DNA from 3 places in the Clostridium chromiireducens genome. Region 3 is predicted to be linked to each of the others. Evidence: riboswitches for the same ligand, from Rfam matches in the RefSeq annotation. Region 3 holds a riboswitch; each other region holds the start of a gene.
The links. A riboswitch is a leader RNA that binds a small molecule or an ion and turns the genes downstream of it on or off. The one in region 3 is predicted to bind cyclic di-GMP.

Region 1 (3,256 bases), on a different contig from region 3:
CAAATCCACATTAACAGTTGCCCTTACTTTACCTTTACCTACAACTGGCTCTAATAAATTTACTATTTCTTTTTTTAATTTATCTTCATATACTTTTTCTGCATCTTGTTGTTTTGCAATTTCTTCTGAACTTACTTTATCCGTCTCACTAGAATTAATGTCTTTTGTAAGTAATTTCATATTGTCATCTACTACATCAATATTTTCTTTTGGAATATTCTGCGTAGCACCTGACACCAATGCAACTATTGATTTAACTTGCTCTTCATTAAGTGTTGCGCCCTTTTTTATCTTTAAATAAACCGAGGCTTTACCTGGCTCCTTGTCCTTAACAAAAACAGAATCTTGAGCTTCAGTTATATGTACTCTTGCATCTTCCACTTGCGGAAAACTTTTTATAGTTTTCTCTAATTCACCTTGCTGCATTCTAACCTTTTTTATCTTAAATTCCTCATCTGTCATTCCAAATGAACTAGCATTATCCATAAGTTCATAACCCTTACTTCCAGATGTCAAAGTTGGTGCCAATTCTAATCTTAATGCATCTACCTGATCTTTTGAAACCCAAATTGTATTATTTGCACTATCGATCTTTGTATCAACTTTCTTTTCATTTAAAGTATTTACTACCGTTTGAGCATCTGTAGGATCAAGGTTAGAGAATAATACCTGATATTTATTAGAAGATGAATAAAAAAATGAACTTATTATTGCGATAATAACTGTTAAAACTGCAATTATAACAACAATCTTTATTTTCTTACTTTGGGATTTAAACTTTTCCAAAAGCCCCTTAACTTTTTCTAAAAGTTTTTTCATTATTTAGCTCTCCTCACCTTACTACAATTGCATCTTTGATAATTGGTTATATCCCTCCAATAACTTATCTCTAGTTTGAGCCAAAAATTGTAAACTCAAACTAGCTTCTTGGTTCTTAACCATTACTTCATCGATACTTACATCCTCTCCCCTAATAAATTTCGTTGAAGTCGTATCAGCATTTACCATTTTATCATTGGTATCATCTATAGTCTTTTTTAGAACATCTCCAAAACTAACGGCGCTCATATTTTCACTTTTAGCTTTATTATCATTTATATTTTCAAACTTTTTATTAAATAAAATCTCGTTTTGTGCAAATCTATCTTCTATTCTCATTTATAAATCACTCCTATTTCCCAATTTCTAATGCCTTCGAAAACATACCTTTTAAAGCATTAAATGTATCTACATTAGCTTCATAAGATCTTGTTGCTACCATCATATCCGCCATTTCATTTAATACATTTACATTAGGCATAGTAACATATCCATTTGCATCTGCATCAGGATGAGTTGGGTCGTATATTTTTCTTAAAGGTGATGAATCCTTTTCAATCTTTACTGCTTTTACTCCGGCCATTTCTTTATTCGCGTCAAGTGCCTCTTGGAATACAGCTACCTTTCTCACATATGGGCCGCTTCCGTCAGCACTTCTTGTAGTACTTGCATTCGCCATGTTTGCGGTTATCGTATCCATTCTTAGCCTTTCTGCTGAAAGCCCTGTTGCACTTATCTGCATCGAACTAAATGCGTTCATTTATATCCCTCCTCGTATATCTGATAGAACTACTTAACTGTCTCTTTAACTTATCAATTTTGAAAATCTTTATGGTTTAATCCCTGTACGTTTACTTCATAACAGTTTTTAAATTATTAAACTTACTATTAATCTCTGTTATTAGCGCATTATATTTAAGAGTATTCGCCGCTTGATTTACTTTTTCTATATCTAAATCAACATTGTTCCCATCACTTCTCATACTAGTGCTTTTATCTTGCTCAATTGATATATTTTCATTTTCTGAATTTGTGCTAGAAAAATGTAGGGGGTTTGTCCTTTTTAATTCTAACGCTGAGGAATTTTCATTCTTTAAATTTTCTTCAAACACAACATTAAATCTCTTATAATCCTTAGTATTAACATTTGCCATGTTATTAGCAATTGTCTTAGCTCTAATATTTGATGCTTTAATTCCTGATTTAATCAAATCATATGTAGAATCAAAATTAATAGATTGTATACTCATAAATTCACATCCTTATTTATTCTCATTTAATATAATAAAATTTTAAAACTCTAACTAAGACATTAACCTTATATCCAAAATCATAACCTCAATTATTTGTTTAGAAGTTATATTATAATTTAATTATTTTACAAATAACTCATTAATAATTTAATTATAAAATAATTAAGACATTTTATCTATAATTTTTTTTCAAATCCTCTCCAAACTATTTACTATTATATGTTATTTATACATCGTTTGTAATTTTATTCCTTGATTCTATCAAATATGACATGACAACATATTCCTAAACTTTATTTCCTGTATGCACATAAATAAAATATTAAAGGCACGTCATCTTTTTAAAATAAAAAATGACTATTAATACATAGTCACCAAAATACAGAAAAACTTAATAAATATAAAATTTATCATAATAATTATACTTTGGCAACCTGACAATCATAGGAAATAAGCTTTCCCTTAGACTCATAGCTTTGCGGCCTTACTTTTCAATAAGTGTGCTAGTATCATTTATAATTTATAGTTCATAATTCATTCATTTTATTATAAGGCATTTAGTAAATTTTTACCACAATTATTTTTATATTTTCGATAAAATTCGTATAATTATAACTTAATATACATATATATCTCATAAATATTTATCTAATGTTTAGCCACATTGACTCTCCCATTCTCTTCAATGTGAAGAGAACAGTGGCACGGACCCTAGAATGGATACCCCTTGAGGGTATAAAGTTCAACTAAGATTTAGATGTGGATCACCCCACTCCAAAATCAAGTTTTACTTGATAAGTCAGGGCAATAAAATAAACTAATAGTAAATTCTATAAAACTACTATTAGTTTATTTCTTAAAATATAATATTACTCTGTCTTATTTAACATTAGCTAGAATATTCAAACAATCTTTAGGAAAATTATTGCTTTGCGCTAATAATCCAATTGATGAATTAACCAACAATTGACTTTTTGAATAATTCATCATTTCTTCTGCAACATCAGCATCTCCAATTCTACTTTGAGATGTTTGAATGGAGATATCTTTGCTACTTAAATAATCAGCTGTTCCCTCTAATCTATTTTGAATCGAACCATATCTAACTCTAACTTTGCTAACCATTTCAATAGCTTTATCTACAGATTCAAGAGATGATTTAATATCACTTATATCCAGGCTGC
Region 2 (3,256 bases), on a different contig from region 3:
TGCTTTCCCATCATTATTATTTGCCTTTGATTGATTGTTACTTGCTGCTTTACTTTCACTATTTGTCTTAAGTTTTGATTCAGTCTTTTCAATTATATTAACAACTCTATTACTTTGCTCATGTGATATAGCACCGTTATTACTTGACATATAAAATATAAATCCCATCCAAAGGAAACATAAAAGTATAACTATTTTCTTCACTTAGCCGCCTCTTCTCTCAATTTATATATTAGATTTTCCTTACTTATCTTACTTAATTTAATACAAAAACCTTGAATAATATAAATAATTATAACAAATATAGGATTAATATATCTACATTTGCTATTATTCTTAAGAATATAATAATAATTGTATAGATAATCAAAACTTATACTTATGAGATAACTTACCGAAATTATAAACATTTTTATTCTGAAAAACTATGAAAATGAGTTGAACTTATTTTAAATAATTGGAATTTTATTCTGTTTGCATTAATAAAAATAAGTAAAACAAATATATAGATTATTTGGTGACTATTTTTTAAAAGGTGGGTATAAAAATGTTAAGAAACTCAATGAGCTTAGAAGAAAAGAAAGGATTTATAGTTGAACAAAAACCAAAATCGCACTCATCAGAAGCTTACAAAATTTTGCGGACTAATATTCAATACTCTTCATATAATAAAGAACTAAAAACCATTTTAATTACCAGTTCAGTGGCCTCTGAAGGAAAATCTACTATATCGGGAAATTTGGCATTATCATTTGCTCAAGATAATAAAAAAGTACTATTAATAGATTGCGATTTAAGAAGACCATCAATTCATAAAAAATTTAATATTTCTAATTTAATTGGGCTCTCTGAAATTCTAATAGGTGAAACAGATTTAAAAGAAGCAATAATACGTCATAATGATAATCTTGATATTTTGACATCTGGTAAGTTACCACCGAACCCTGCTGAAATGCTATCCTCAAATTCAATGAGTAATTTAATAACTACCTTAAAAGAAATTTATGATTTGATAATACTAGACTGCTGCCCCCTTCTCGGAATTACAGATGCACAAATTTTATCAACAAATGTTGACGGAACAATTCTCGTTGTACAATCAGAAAAAACAAAAAAAGATGAGGTAATCGAATCAAAAAAACTCTTACTTAAAGTAGGTGCTAACATTATAGGAGTTATACTAAATAGAATTCCACGTTGTAGACATAAATATTATCATTATTAGGAATTCATCTTTTTAATAATAAAAACAGGTAAGATTTTATCGAACTAATCAATCTTACCTGTTTTCTTTATTTCTATATTATTTAAACTTATACCCGATAATTTCACAAGATCCGGCCTCCTTTACAAGAATGTCTCGAGCTTGCTAGTAAGTTCTACTTTTTCCATGAATACCTTACTTCTAAATATTCTCCCTGCTTATCATAGCCACGCATGTCATACCCTTTTTTATTATATCCATCCTTATCGAATCCCGCACTGTTATAACCATCCTTATCAAAACCGTGCTTATCATACCCTTCCATGTTATACCCTTCATCATTAAAATACGAACCATTTTTGTGAACACCATTTTTATCAAATCCATTATCATTATATCTTGTACCATTTTTGTGAAATCCTTTAGAATTAAACCCAAATTCATCATACTTTTTAAAGACATCAAAGATCGCCACAGATATTCTCCCCTCTTCTTTATTGCAAGTAATTATTTTAATAATTATTATATTTACATCAGCCTAAAAACTCACTTACTTACATTATATACAATTTATGGAATTAGTAAATAATATTTCGTTTCTATTTATATATAATTAATTACAAAAAAATATGAGAATGATCAACATTAGACAAGTCAAACTCTTCGCATTCCACCTAATAATAATCATCACTATAAAGGCATAGCAGAAGTCTATCTTAATTATGCCTTTATAGTGCATTCTAATAAATAATTAACTATTAGTTTGTCCAACTCCTGGCTAACTCTCAAAATTTCTTTTTTGTCCATATTTTCTTCTATCTTCTTATGTAATATTTCTCTCGCTATTTCAATTTTTCTAGCAAATTCTTTTATCCTATCTTTTTTCTCCTTCATGATTTTCTCCCCCTAATTTTTTCTTCATAATAATCTTTTAAAACAAAAAACCAATCTAAACTAATTGATTTATCAATTAATTTAAATTGGTCGGTTGCACCACAAACTCAAAATTCTCCAGGCGCCCAAATAAAGAGAATTTTTCACAGTCCCCAATATCTTTTAACTTTAATATTTAACGATTGAGTTATATGTATTTTTATACATATAATTCCATTATCCGAAACATATCACTAATTTTATCATCAATGTACAAAGATTTCAATACAAAATTTATATAAAATAATCCAATTTTTTGCATACTTATTAATATAAAATTACAAAGAGAACGAATATTTTCTTTACTTCTTCTGGACGATAATTCAAAAATATAGTACTCAATTAACAGAAAGAAATATAACTAAAATTCAGATAGCCTAAAATTAAAAAGGCTCGTTACTTAACAGTAACGAGTCCTTTATACTAAAAAAGCCAGCACTAAACATTTAATTTATTTACTTAATTTAAACTTATTCTAAATCAAGGCCTTTTAAGTATTTTATAAAATCATCTTTAATTTCAGGTTTTCTTAATGCATATTCAACTGTTGCTTCTAAAAATCCAAGCTTATCTCCAACATCATATCTTTTTCCTTCAAAGTTATAAGCATACATAGCTTCACTTTTAGCAAGCTCTTTCAATGCATCTGTAAGTTGAATTTCATTTCCTTTGCCAGGCTTTGTATTTTCTAGAATTTCAAATATAGCAGAAGTAATTATATATCTGCCAAGTATTGCAGTATTTGATGGTGCATCTTCTATACTTGGTTTTTCTACTAATCCTTTAACTTTACATACTCTATCTTCAATTATTATTCCATTAACTATACCATACTTGCATACATCTTCAGGATTAACACTTTGCACACCTAAAATACTTGTTTTATATTCACCATAGCAATCAATAAGTTGCTTTAGGCAAGGTTTTCCTTCATTATATACTATATCATCACCAAGAAGAATTGCAAAAGGCTCATTACCTACAAAACTCTTAGCACATAAAATAGCATGTCCTAGTCCTCTAGGTTCTTTTTGCCTTATGTAATGAATATCAACCATATCTGAAATATTTTTAACCAAATCTAATAATTCATCCTTATGATTTTTTTCAAGCTCTACT
Region 3 (3,256 bases):
CTAAGATTATTTACAGCCTCAAATATTATATCAACTACATTATGTATTTCATTTACAGTTATTTTTGAATTCTCTGCTAATTTTCTAATTTCTTCTGCGACTATAGAAAATCCTCTTCCAGCTTCTCCTGCTCTGGCTGACTCAATAGCTGCATTTAATGCTAAAAGGTTAGTTTGCTCAGAAATATTAAAAATTGCATTAGTAAGCATTTTGATCTTTTCAACACTTTTAATTTTATCTAGTGCTTCATTCATTGCTTGTTTAATTGATGAATGTGCTTCGGTAGCTTGCCTTTGAAGCATTACAGAACCATCTTTAAGTGCACTTGCCCTACTATTAATTTTATTAGCTGATATAGCTCCATCTTGTGCTTTATCAGATATATGTTCTACTGCTGTTTCTATTTCCTCGGAAATAGCATTTATTTCCTCGGTTGATGCAGCAGTTTCTTCAACCTCTGCTGACAATTCTTCAATTACAGCAGAAGCCTCTTCTAAATTCCCCGTAATTTTTATAATATTATTGCTAGAAATTGTGATAACATCATTTATGTTCTTTGTTTCCATCATTATAGCTTGTACAATTTCTTTTAAAGAATTATGCATTTCATTAGTAGCTCTTGTTATATCACCTAATTCGTCTTTTGAATCTAGCCACTTGTCAGGTATGCTTCCTCTAAGATTTCCTGTTGAAATAGATTGTATATGTTTTTTTAAGAATGATAAAGGAGATGTAATGCTCTTTATTATATACATACAAAATGCAACAACAGCTATAATTATAATGAAAGCTATCAAAATTGACATAATATAATCAAACTTAAGTTTATTATTAACACTTTCTTCAATTGATAAATTGTTCTTATTTGCAAGTTCTACGACTTTATCAATAGAATTTCTGTGATTATTATATAACTCTTCTAATTTATTATTTAATATAAATTTTGCATTCTCTTTATCTCCATTTTTTATACACGGAATAAATTCGTTATTTAAAACATTAAAATATTCCTCAGCTGATTTATATGAATCTTCCACAAAAATTCTTTTCATTTCACTTTCAGGTAAATCATTAACCCATAACTCGTGATGTTCATTATAGTAGCTTTCGAGTTTTTCTTCATATTTAGCTAGTTCTTCAATCTTACTTTTATCATCTTCATTTAATAATTCCAATGCTGTAAGATGTGATTCTATTATGTACTCTGGAGGTGGAAGTATATCTGATATTAGATCTTTCCCCATAATTATTTGTTTATATGTATATCCATTGATTTTTGTATCAGTTATAACTTTATTTGTATAAAATCCAAAAACTGAAAATCCTAAAATAAAAATAATAATTAACAAAAATAACTTATATTTAATCTTCATATCTTTTATCATAAATTTAGCCCTCAACTCACATGATTATTTTATGTTTTATTCCCCAATTCTTATTTGCTATTTCGTATTGTTGATTAAATCACCTCTTTCTAATCTCATTAATAATCAGTTATATTTGAAACTTTAAATAAAAAAGACCAACTTAAACTAATTAATAAAAAATAATTAGCTTAGATTGGTCGGTTGCACAACTAGCTCCAAATTCTTAAAGTGCCCAAATAAAAGAATTCTTCATAGCTCCCAAATCATATTTTTGACATAGTTACACATCATTATTTACTGGTTAAATATTGCAATATGTGAAATTTTATCACATTAACTTACAATAATCAACAGTTATTAATATGACTCAGTATCGAAATCCAAATTCAAATTTATGAAATTACCTTTTTTAAAATAAAGCTGCCTTCTTCTAAATCTTTCGGATTTTTTATTTCTATTACATGAAATCCGCACTTATTAACATAGAAATTATGATTCCTATGAGAAAAAATAGGCGTTTCAGTACTCCATACTCTTGTATTTGGATACATGCTTTCAATTTTACTCCAAACTTTTGTTCCAATCCCTTTATCCTCATAATCAGGATCAATAAATATATTCCCTAAATAATTTTCATCATTATCATTAATCCAAAGAATTGTGGCACCAATAAGAACATTATCTAAGTATATACAATAAGAAGTCGCTTCTTTATCTAATCCCCATTTCCTTAAAAATGACCCATCATCGTATCCTGGAGGCCCACCAGTTTCTTGTCCCAAATGAATTTTTGTATCATAATCAAAAGCTCTTTTCATTATGTTTATAAGACTCAAAATATCTTCTTCAGTCATTTTATCAAATTTTATATTCATATCTACTCACCCCACCAAATTACTATTTATAATACTTAACTTTAAACTCAAATTGATTATTTATTAGTTCAAGAAATATTTTTAATCGTGATTATAAGGTATATGTTCAGAACCGAAAAATTTAGTAATATCACTATTTATCATTTCTAAAATATTATCATTCACGAATTTCACGTTTTTTACCATTATAAATTAATTATAACATATTTTGTAAAGGTCTCTTTATATACTTATAAAATAGAAAGTTTTACTTACCACAATTTTGTGGTGAGCACTTTGTCACTTCTTCAAATTATAAATGTTTTAATAGGATAATTTCATAAGGTTCTCCTTCTGGCATAAAACCTCCTACTGTTTTGTATCCCAATTTTAAATAAAAGTGTTGCGAATATTCGTTAGAAGCTGTTGAAGTCATAACAACCTCATACTCTAACTTTCTCATTTCAATTTCCCAAAACTCAACTAATTTTTTTCCGTAACCTTTTCCTCTCTTACTTTCTAAAAAATAAAGCATGTTCATAAATGGTGTATTGTCCCAAAACAAGTTATATCTTAGCCACCCACAAAAATCATTATTTTCTTCTAGAATTAGCACTCTACCTAACCCTATAAGATTTTTTAATTCATTCATTTTAATATGCTTATCATATAATGAAATAATCTTTAAATCTTCTATTTCAGCAAATCTAATCCTCATTAAAAACCACTTTCTTTCTTGCTTATTTACTTACCTTTCTTCCAAACTGGCCATATCACCATAGTTTTATACCAAATAGACTTATATTTCCACTTATGTTATAGTTTTGTATGAAGTGCGGACAAAATCACTTATTCAAATCAATAGAATAAAGTACATGTTTCCTTAAAGGACTGCCCTCAATAATATTCGGATGTTCAAATTCCATAACCTTTATCATACCAATCTTCTTCATTACATTTTCTGATTCAATGTTTATTTTCGAAGTGAAGCTATATACTTTATTGAGTTCTAGTGTTTCTAATCCATATTTTAAA

Region 1: another riboswitch for cyclic di-GMP. It lies ahead of flgB (flagellar basal body rod protein FlgB); the one in region 3 lies ahead of D2A34_RS18250 (methyl-accepting chemotaxis protein).
Region 2: another riboswitch for cyclic di-GMP. It lies ahead of D2A34_RS07470 (aspartyl-phosphate phosphatase Spo0E family protein); the one in region 3 lies ahead of D2A34_RS18250 (methyl-accepting chemotaxis protein).

What each region holds. Positions count from the first base shown of each region.
Region 1 covers NZ_QXDJ01000001.1:495,632-498,887, forward strand. The annotation lists gene fliF (flagellar basal-body MS-ring/collar protein FliF) at 1-819, opposite strand, end outside; gene fliE (flagellar hook-basal body complex protein FliE) at 841-1,158, opposite strand; gene flgC (flagellar basal body rod protein FlgC) at 1,172-1,579, opposite strand; gene flgB (flagellar basal body rod protein FlgB) at 1,671-2,069, opposite strand; cyclic di-GMP riboswitch class I at 2,498-2,587, opposite strand; gene D2A34_RS02070 (flagellin) at 2,952-3,256, opposite strand, start outside.
Region 2 covers NZ_QXDJ01000002.1:476,533-479,788, reverse strand. The annotation lists gene D2A34_RS07485 (VanZ family protein) at 1-204, opposite strand, end outside; gene D2A34_RS07480 (CpsD/CapB family tyrosine-protein kinase) at 548-1,225, shown strand; gene D2A34_RS07475 (hypothetical protein) at 1,380-1,679, opposite strand; gene D2A34_RS07470 (aspartyl-phosphate phosphatase Spo0E family protein) at 1,925-2,098, opposite strand; cyclic di-GMP riboswitch class II at 2,178-2,261, opposite strand; gene galU (UTP--glucose-1-phosphate uridylyltransferase GalU) at 2,608-3,256, opposite strand, start outside.
Region 3 covers NZ_QXDJ01000004.1:535,780-539,035, forward strand. The annotation lists gene D2A34_RS18250 (methyl-accepting chemotaxis protein) at 1-1,385, opposite strand, end outside; cyclic di-GMP riboswitch class II at 1,555-1,636, opposite strand; gene D2A34_RS18255 (GNAT family N-acetyltransferase) at 1,760-2,242, opposite strand; gene D2A34_RS18260 (GNAT family N-acetyltransferase) at 2,535-2,939, opposite strand; gene D2A34_RS18265 (GNAT family N-acetyltransferase) at 3,067-3,256, opposite strand, start outside.